DNA from 3 places in the Parageobacillus galactosidasius genome. Region 1 is predicted to be linked to each of the others. Evidence: riboswitches for the same ligand, from Rfam matches in the RefSeq annotation. Region 1 holds a riboswitch; each other region holds the start of a gene.
What was found. A riboswitch is a leader RNA that binds a small molecule or an ion and turns the genes downstream of it on or off. The one in region 1 is predicted to bind cobalamin.
Positions count from the first base shown of each region.

Region 1 (3,276 bases):
GTCTCTACGGACATTTTTCGCTCCACCGCTCGTGTAAATAAAAGAACAAGCACGAGCGTCACAAGGCCAAATATAATGCTGACAATAGGAAGCGTAAATGTACCAAATAACGGTAATTGAATACCGAAGAAAATGACAAAAACAGCACCGACAGAAGCACCTGACGACACGCCGAGCGTATACGGATCGGCAAGCGCATTTTTTAACAGCCCTTGAAACGCAGCTCCCGCGACCGCCAGCGACGCCCCGACAAGAAACGCAAGCACAACGCGTGGAAGGCGGATCGCCATCACGATTTGCACGAGATCATCGGGAACATCGCCGGGCAACGGCAACCCAAACGAGATCGAAAAAATAATCTTGATAATAGTAGAAAAGGGAATCGATAGAGAACCTATCGATATCCCCAGCAAGAGCGAAGTAATAACGACCGTTATTGCAACTGCATACATCCATATATTACTTAAAAATATCCGGGTAAATTGTTTTTGCAAGTTCCTCTACTCCTTCGATCAAACGTGGACCTGGACGGCTTACTAAGTCTGTATTTACATCATACACCCGTTTGTTTTTCACCGCCGGGACATCTTTCCAAGCAGGACGGTCCAACACTTGCTTCGCTCCGCCGTATGTTGTAATAATGACATCCGGCTTGTACGCGACCGCTTTTTCTTCCGTAACCATCGGCCACCCTTCTAAATCACCGGCGACATTTTTCGCGGAGATCGCCTGGAGCATCTCATCAATAAACGTTCCTTTTCCAGCAGTATAAATTTCTGGAGCTGGTGATATTTCGACCCATACTTTTGCTTGATCTTCCTCTTTAATTTGCTTTGCTTTTTCTTTTATAGCTTCTAATTTTGTTTTCATATTTTGGATGATTTCTTGTGCTTTGTCCGCAGTTCCTGTCGCTTTGCCAATTAATTCGATTGAATGATATACATCATCAAACGTTTTCGCGTCATAGACAACCAATACAGCAATACCCGCATCTCTTAATTGCTGAAGCCCATCTTTCGAGTTATGTGCGCTAGACGCATGGGCAAGTACTAAATCTGGCTTCAACGAAATAACTTTTTCTACATTAAACTCTAAGCCGCCTATTTTTTCCTTATTTTTTACATCTTCCGGATAGTTATCAAAATCGCTGACGCCAACGATTTTGTCTCCTAATCCCAACGCATAGGCAATCTCTGTGTTGCTTGGAATTAAGGAAACGATTTTTTTTGGCTCAGACTGTATCGTTACATCCTCGCCTAATCCATCTTTTACCGTTACCGGAAACGCCGCTTGTTCCGTTTTCGGTTCTTCTTTTTTTGCAGGCTCTTTGTTTGTGTTCTCTCCATTACATCCAAACAAGAAGCCAAATGTAAGGATGAATACGAGCAACATGACATACTGTTTCCATTTTTTCATTTTTTGTTCCCCCTTCTTTATGTAAAATAAAAAAACTCATTCCTAACTCGGAATGAGCGAGAAACGGCAATATGTATACACGAAGGCAGCCACCGTTGCCGTTTCCTCATCTCACCCCCCGAAGATAGGAAACTATAAGCGAACAAGGCAGGTCTACTGACTCATGCTTCATCCTACTCTGAACCTTCCCATACGGCAAACGGCGCTTGCCATTCCACCGTACAGTGGCGATTTCATTTCGTCAGCATTTACAGTTGCGGGGACAGTTCTGGACTTTCACCAGATTCCCTATTAAGCCATTAGGAGCGAATCGCTCCATTCGGCACCTTGCCGCTATTGTATAAAATTGTCGAACAATTGACAGTTATAATATTAAAGGAAGAAAGATCGTTTGGCAATAAAAAATTCAAAGTTTCAATGTTTTCAATTCATTAAAACCCCCGAACTTTTAGCGATTCGGGGGTTACAATGCAATTAATTATTAATATACCGTTCAAACACAAAGCCGAAGTCTTTCACCGTATATTTTGTTTTCGCGTCAACGAGCCATTGAAACGCAAGTTCATTCACCGCTTTGAAATCGGCAACGAAATTATTTGTGTCACTTTTCACTTGCCCGAATACGTTTGCCGTCAATTCCAAACTTTTATGCGCGTACTCGAGCTTCGTTTTGTTTTCATGGCAAAGCTCAGAGATGGCGAGCAGCGATTTATATAAATCTTTTAGTTCTTCTAAATGCCTTTTATGGACGTCAATCGAATAGGCATGGGCGCCGATTTTAAACTTAATCTCCACGTCTAAATCGACCGTGCCTGCCGTTTCGAGCGACACATCGGAAATCGTATGTTTGTAATAATCATAGCGGCGCAATACGCGTTTTTTGCTTGTTGCGCTCGTGCCATCCAAATGAATAAGCGCTTTATTGGTAAAGCAATACTCATCCGATTTCGATTTAATTAAGAAATAAATCTTTTCCCCATCTTCATGCATCACGTAATCATCGGCATCGACTTTATCATAGTTTTCCGGTTTAATAACCGAGCCGATATCGCTTAATCCAAGCACATCGGCGGCTACTTTTCCAAACATCGTGCAGCTCCTCTCCTTATTTAAAAAATGGTAATTACTTTTATTGTATCATGAGTAAACGGAATATCCCTAAAATTTTTCTATTTTTTGAAGAATAGTGAAACTTTTCATGCTATAATAAACGCATCACTAGTTGGAAAGGATAGATGCCTTATGTTTCGCATTCGTCCAACTTGTTCTGTTTGCAACAAAACAATTGAAAAAAATGAACCGATTTATGTTCATATGAGATATCCGGCATACAGAGGAATGGTAGAAATCAAGGCATTCCTCCAACAGGAAGGCAAAATCATTTGCGAAGATTGCTTCCAACAAAAAACGAAGAAGGAATAATCATCCTTCTTCGTAACAGCTCTATCATGACACAATCAATATATGTTCACTATCTCAATGGGGATCTTGCCATGCGAATATACGTATGACGTTTGCCGCGAATGGCGATGGAATACGTCATAATGTTTTCCGGAATGGCGATTCCGTGATAGCCGGCGTCACCGATATGGTATAAATCTGCTCCTGCCATTTTGCTTGCAAGCGCGATTTGACGAATCGTATTCTCATCCGCCCCTTCTTGGCTTGTACCGATCGTAAGCATAACAAGCGCCCCATGTTCATGTGCAACCCGAACAAGCTGTTCTGTTTTGTCTAATGTCACTCCCGGTACGGTTCCTGGGGCCGGCATAAGAACGACGTCAGCACCGGCACGAATAAAACGCACAACGACTTCTTCGGATACAATGCCTTCTCCCGTTTCGTTGGCAACGCCTGCTG
Region 1 covers NZ_NDYL01000002.1:834,629-837,904, forward strand. Annotated here, with positions in the region: gene B9L23_RS13710 (FecCD family ABC transporter permease) at 1-494, opposite strand, end outside; gene B9L23_RS13715 (ABC transporter substrate-binding protein) at 460-1,416, opposite strand; cobalamin riboswitch at 1,546-1,760, opposite strand; gene B9L23_RS13720 (PH domain-containing protein) at 1,891-2,505, opposite strand; gene B9L23_RS13725 (Fe3+ hydroxamate ABC transporter substrate-binding protein) at 2,659-2,838, shown strand; gene B9L23_RS13730 (DUF7916 family protein) at 2,888-3,276, opposite strand, start outside.

Region 2 (3,276 bases), on a different contig from region 1:
GGCTTTGGTTTTGCGCGATTTCTGTACAAAGGTTGCTGCAGTAAATCATGCCGAGATGCGCGTTCGGGTTTTTCCGGTTCACTTCGTCGCGGTAAAACATAAATGGTGTGCCGGATTCTAACTGGCTGCGCATAATGCTTTTCATTATTTCGATCGCTGGCACTTTTTCTTTCGAAAGGCTCTTTTCTTGAACGCATTGCCAATATTTTTCGCGGAAGCTTCCGCTGCCTTTTTCCTCATCATAAAAGTCTTCCAAACTAAATCCCATCACTTTGCGCACTTCATGGGGGTCAAACAAGTACCAATCGCCGCGTTTTTCTACTTGCTCCATAAATAAATCTGGGATGCAGACGCCCGTAAATAAATCATGTGTTCTCATTCGTTCATCGCCATTATTTAATTTTGCGTCCAAAAAAGCGAAAATGTCTTTATGCCAAACATCCAAATAAACGGAAATCGCACCTTTGCGCTGCCCTAATTGGTCGACGCTGACGGCGGTGTTATTAAGCTGCTTCATCCATGGAATCACTCCGGACGAAACGCCTTTAAACCCCCTGATATCGCTGCCTCGGCTTCTGATTTTGCCGAGATAGACGCCGATTCCGCCGCCGGATTTGGAAAGGTTGGCGATGTCTGTGTTGCTGTCGTAAATGCCTTGCAAGCTGTCATCGACGGTATCGATAAAGCAGCTTGAAAGTTGTCCGTAGCTTTTTCCGGCATTTGCTAACGTTGGCGTGGCGACGGTCATATATAAGTTGCTTAGCGCCCAATACGCTTCTTGAATGAACGTAAACCGGCGATGTTTCGGTTCTTTCGCCATTAACGTCATTGCGATGATAAGGAAGCGCTCCTGCGGCAGTTCGTACAAGTTGCGGTCGTAGTCGCGGGCGAGGTAGCGGTCCGCGAGCGTGCGAAGGCCGATATATGTAAACAACTTATCTTTATCTGGATCAATAAGTTTTCCAAGCTCATTGATTTCTTCTTTTGAGTAATCATCAAGAAGAGAGCGATCGTACACGCCTTTAGAAACAAGCGTTGTAATCAACTCGTACAAGCTGCCGTAGCGTTGTTTTGCGTCATATCCGCGTTGTTTGGCCGCTTCTTTGTATAGCTTTTGCAAATAGATGCGAGCGCAGACAAACGTCCATTCTGGTTCTGTCTCACTAATATAGGAAAGGCCTTCAAGTATTAAGTAATTCGTGATTTGTTCCGCAGAAAGCGCATCTTTGCTTTCGATGATGCGGATGATGCGTTCCATATAGCCGTCAGTCTGTAGATGCGGGTAGTCTTTTGTTATATCGCGGATAAAGGAAATAAGACGTTCGCGAGAAAATGGTTTAGTTTGCCCGTTTTCTGAAGTAATAATGATAGTGTTCGCCTGTAGTCCCATCAGTTTCTCCTCCTTGTTTCCATAAAAAAATCCACTCGGGTCGAGTGGACGAAACGACAGTATAAAAAAGGCAAGAGAAGCCCTTTCCAACCATCGTTTCATCTTCTCGCTCCCCGGAGAACATGAAACGCAAACAAGCAAGGCAGGTCTCCTGACTCGTGCTTCATCCTACTCTGGATCCTTCCCGTATGTGCGCCCGAGCGAGCTTTCACATACAGTGGATGTTCCATTTCGTCCACACATACAGTTGCGGGGGCAGTTCTGGATTCTCACCAGATTCCCTATTAAGTCCGGATGGACACCATTGCTTGCGGTTTTCATACTATATTTAGTTGTGGTTTTAGATATATGACACAATATATAGTGTTTTTGTTGCTGATGGTACAAGCATATAATAAAACGATGGAAAATTCAACTACTTTTTATACAGACATGAAAAAATGAGAAATGCTTTTCAAATAGGAAAGCATTTCTCATTTCCGAGAAGTCTGAAATTTTAGCAACAAAAATTGAAGCAACAATCCAATGCATACCCCTGGAATGACAAAAAGCATCGGAAGCCAAATAGGACCGAAAACGATTTCGAAAATTTTAATATGTGCGGAATACATAAGAGCGATCGTGACGAAATAGGCAGAGAACACATAGGGAAGAAAGGAGTAGGGGGACTGTCCACCTCCCGCATCTTTTACCGCATCCCACATGGCGTAAAAGTATAAACATGGATAGAACATTAACCATTGGAAATCAACGACATCAATCGCTTCTTTGTTGTTCCCTAAAAAGCTTAATCGAATTGCTTCATTGAATCGCGATTGTACGTTAATGAGAAATTCCAACAAAATAAACAAAGTGCCTTTGAAGTATTTTTTATTGAGAAGTTGGCCCAATCCAGGCAATGCAATGCTCCACATTAACTGTTCTATTGCCTTCACGTTTCCTAACCCTTTGCTTTGTGTTGTTTGTTGTTGCAATCGAAAAAAGAAGATATAATCATTGCGCAAAAAACTCATGATTATCTTCTTAATATTACATTTTTAACAAATAAAACTACTTTATACTTTTTGGAATAATAAAACAGTTATCCAAAATTCAACAAATTAATATTAGGCAGGAATGTTCAGAGTAAAAAAGATATGGTGATAAAACGACTATAAAAATATTTATCCTTATAATATTTAGAAAATATTCTTTGAATTTTTCAGAATAGTTAATATAATATTATTAAAACAACAAAGGGGGAAAAGACGTGAAAGGATTAAAATCGGTCTTGCTTTGGGGGCTTATTTCCGCTCTTGGGGCGGCAGGGTTTGCCGTTCTTGCATTGAACCGCGGCGAGACGGTAAATGCGATTTGGCTGATTGTCGCGGCTGTCTGTACGTATGCGGTAGCATACCGTTTTTATAGTAAATTTATCGCTCGCAAAGTATTTGAACTTGATGACAGTCGCAAAACGCCTGCGGAAGTGTTTAATGATGGAAAAGATTATGTGCCGACAAACAAATGGGTATTATTCGGCCATCATTTTGCGGCGATCGCTGGCGCCGGACCGCTTGTCGGACCGATTTTAGCAGCGCAAATGGGATATTTGCCTGGCACGCTTTGGATTATTATCGGCGTTGTTTTAGGCGGTGCTGTCCAAGATTTTATTATTTTATTTGCGTCTATGCGGCGCAATGGCAAATCGCTTGGCGAAATGGTGAAGGAAGAAATTGGCCCGGTTACAGGGTTCATTGCATCGCTTGGTATTTTAGGAATCATGATTATTTTATTAGCTGTTTTAGCATTGGTAGTAGTAAAAGCGCTTGTAGGAAGCCCTTGGGGAATGTTTACTATTGCCGCAACGATTCCAATTGCGATTTTGATGGGAGTTTACATGCGCTTTA
Region 2 covers NZ_NDYL01000001.1:650,389-653,664, forward strand. Annotated here, with positions in the region: gene B9L23_RS03540 (ribonucleoside-diphosphate reductase subunit alpha) at 1-1,390, opposite strand, end outside; cobalamin riboswitch at 1,515-1,712, opposite strand; gene B9L23_RS03545 (hypothetical protein) at 1,864-2,325, opposite strand; gene B9L23_RS03550 (carbon starvation CstA family protein) at 2,640-3,276, shown strand, end outside.
Region 2: another riboswitch for cobalamin. It lies ahead of B9L23_RS03540 (ribonucleoside-diphosphate reductase subunit alpha); the one in region 1 lies ahead of B9L23_RS13715 (ABC transporter substrate-binding protein).

Region 3 (3,276 bases), 690 kb from region 1:
ATAGAAACATGAAAAGAACTGTCAATAGAAACAAGCAAAGCTGGAAAACTGGCCATCAGAAACAATGCCACGACTCCGAGTGTTTTGGCGTAAACTTTCCACGAAACACGCGCATACCCGATAATCCATGCGGCAAGCCAAATCGTTATCATTACTTGTGTTTTCCAGCTCCCTATCATGGCCATCATTAATAATAGAAACGCAAATATCACTTTTTGTTCGGGACGTATTGTCCGCAGGCGGTTATCGTAAGCGATGGTGTCAAACTGCCGGATCATTTTGATTCCTCTCTTCGGTTCTCCCGGCCTTTATAGACACCGATAATGTAGCCAATAATTCCAGCCCCGACTGCCGCCTGCACAGAAAACAGCAACGTTTCCACCTCTCCGCCCGGCGGCTCGAATATGGTTTCCATCCAAGGTTGATAATGAGGAGCGATCTTTTGAATCATTTTTTCCGCCTGGCCATCCGTGCCGCCAAAATCAGAGTGATGAATGAACAATAACGGTGCCACTACCAGTAAAACAGCAATAGCAAGAAGAAAAAGACTTCTCTTCATATTACACTCCCCTCTCTAACTGGTTTAGTTCCTGGCTGCTGTAAGTGGATAAGAAATTCCAAACGACGACCGTAAGCAGCCCTTCTGTAATCGCCAGTGGTATTTGCGTAACAGCAAAAATGCCGGCAAATTTGGCAAACGAAGCGAAAACCCCACCTGTCGCATCCGGGAACGCCAGCGCTAATTGCAATGAGGTGACAACATATGTGGCCAAATCAGAGAAAAATGCAGCGAAAAAAATCGTCCAGCGCCTCGGTATATTCCACTTTTTCCCGAAACGATAAATGCTGTACGCCACAATCGGGCCAATGACCGCCATGGACACGGCATTCGCCCCTAATGTTGTCAATCCACCATGTGCCAGCAATAACGCTTGAAACAGCAATACGATGCTGCCCATCACCACCATCGTCCATGGACCAAACAGCACCGCACCGAGCCCCACCCCCGTTGGATGTGAGCTGCTCCCAGTAACGGATGGAATTTTTAAGGCGGACAGCACAAACGTAAATGCCCCCGACAGCGCAATGAGCAGCTTTAGTTCCGGATGCTCGCGTGTAATCCGAATTAGTGAACGCATACCGATGATAAAAAACGGCAAAAACACTAGCCACCAAAAAATCACCCATCCAACTGGCAAAAATCCTTCCATAATATGCATCGCAAATGCCGATGTGCTGCCGGTAAACGTAAAATAGACGACTAAACCGCAAAGGAAAAGGGCGACTTTCCATTTTTTCATGCTTTCGTTCCTCCCGTTGCTTTACATAATTTCGAGATTCCTAGAGGGGCGTTTGATTGTTTTGACATCATCAATCCTTGCTTCTCTTCATAACGGTACGTTATCGTTTCTTCCAACCATTCCCCATCTCGCAAATGCCTTCGCACAAGCTCCCTTGCTTTTTCCGGCGTCACACCGTTGTACCATACGCCTTCAGGGTAAACGATGACTACACACGCGTCTTGGCAACGGCCATTGCAGCGAGTCCGCGTCGTATGTACAATGCCATCTAACTCCAGCATCGCGATTTCTTCGCGGATGGCAAGCGTTACTTCTTCTCCCCCTTTACGCATGCAGCTGCCTCCATTGCAAATCAGCACATGATGTTTCATTCCGATTAAGTTCCATGTTGTCATGTTGTGTCTCTCCTTTTTTGCAAAATAAAAAGCACCTCTATACGCAGAGGTGCAGAAAAATGCATACAAATATATCAAAAAAAGTATACCATTCTCCCGCACGTCTACCTATAATCCCGTAGGTATCCGTCCGAACAAATAAGGCAGGTCTCCTGACTTAGGATCATCGCTTTATTGCGCCTTCCCGAAGTTTCCTTCAGTGACATGATGCAACAAAGCTCCCCATCACAGTGGCGGGTACCGTGACGGATTTTCACCGTACTTCCCTTTTAAGCCTATTCTCTAATGAGAAAGGCACCTTATTTGTTTGGCATATAATGTCGATTTTTCAAAGAACATTTCTGTTATTAATAGTAGTACAAATTTTCAAATATCGTCAACCACTTTTTTTCAATAAGTCCGTTTTCGCCAATACAATCCCGTCTTGATCAGCGTACACATAGGCGCCTGGTTCCCAACGAACGCCGCCAAATTCGAGCGCAACGTCCCGTTTTCCCTTTCCTTCTTTTTTGCTTTTCACCGGGCAAGTGCCAATCGCCATCACCCCAAGCGGCATATTGGCGATTTCTGCGGAATCGCGAATGCATCCGTGAATAATCACCCCGGCAAGCCCGCGCTCACAAGCGATCTGGACAAGACGGTCTCCGAGCAGCGCGCAATTTCGCGAACCTTTTCCGTCTACGACCAATACGGTGCCCGCTGGAACAGTTTCGAGCGCCTCACGAACGAGCACATTATCTTCAAATACATCGACCGTCGCGATCGGTCCGGAAAATTCCGCTTTGCCGCCGTAAGATTGCATCGGCAGCTGGCATACTTGCAATTCACTTAAAAATTCATCGCATAAATCAGCTGTTTTCATCACAATCTCCTCCTTGCCATGTCTTATATTTGACATCCTTTGTCAAAACTCCTTCTTTTTCAACAAAAAAACAGACAAGCGACATTGCTTGCCTGTTAGAGACTGGGCTAGCTGGATTCGAACCAGCGCATCACGGAGTCAAAGTCCGTTGCCTTACCGCTTGGCTATAGCCCAATGATATTCACGTTATCATTACCGCAAAAAATACCGCTAAATCAAACGTATTTTCCCATAGGCATAACATATTTTTGCCGTAACTGCCAACGTATTTAAGCGGTGTATCTATCTATAGTATGACCGTGTTGATATTGCGATATACGCGCTAAAAATAACAGGTATTACGTTTTTTTAGCGCTTTTTTACTATTTTTATATCGTATACCTTCCTCTTTATACAGCCAATATCCTTCTTCAGAATCCAAAAACATCGATTCATCAACAATACATAAATAAAAATACATTCCCTTTATCACTCTTAAATGGTCCGCATAATACTCTAAAGCTTTCTGGTAGTTATGTAATCCTTCATCATCAGTCGTTTAACATAATTTCCATCGCTTCTGAATATCGTTTCAAATATTATATTTAGACCGGCCTATAATCAGGAAACAGTTTTCGTACTTCTGTTAACACTTCCAACGACTTTTCGTAATAATTACCTAAAACGCGGTAAGTGCTGCCTAAACAAACGAATGCATCTTTTAGATTTTCTTCTTTCA
Region 3 covers NZ_NDYL01000002.1:142,090-145,365, reverse strand. Annotated here, with positions in the region: gene cbiQ (cobalt ECF transporter T component CbiQ) at 1-278, opposite strand, end outside; gene B9L23_RS10010 (energy-coupling factor ABC transporter substrate-binding protein) at 275-559, opposite strand; gene B9L23_RS10005 (energy-coupling factor ABC transporter permease) at 561-1,301, opposite strand; gene B9L23_RS10000 ((2Fe-2S) ferredoxin domain-containing protein) at 1,298-1,696, opposite strand; cobalamin riboswitch at 1,822-2,013, opposite strand; gene rraA (ribonuclease E activity regulator RraA) at 2,073-2,558, opposite strand; tRNA gene B9L23_RS09990 (tRNA-Gln) at 2,661-2,732, opposite strand; gene B9L23_RS09985 (tetratricopeptide repeat protein) at 3,143-3,276, opposite strand, start outside.
Region 3: another riboswitch for cobalamin. It lies ahead of B9L23_RS10000 ((2Fe-2S) ferredoxin domain-containing protein); the one in region 1 lies ahead of B9L23_RS13715 (ABC transporter substrate-binding protein).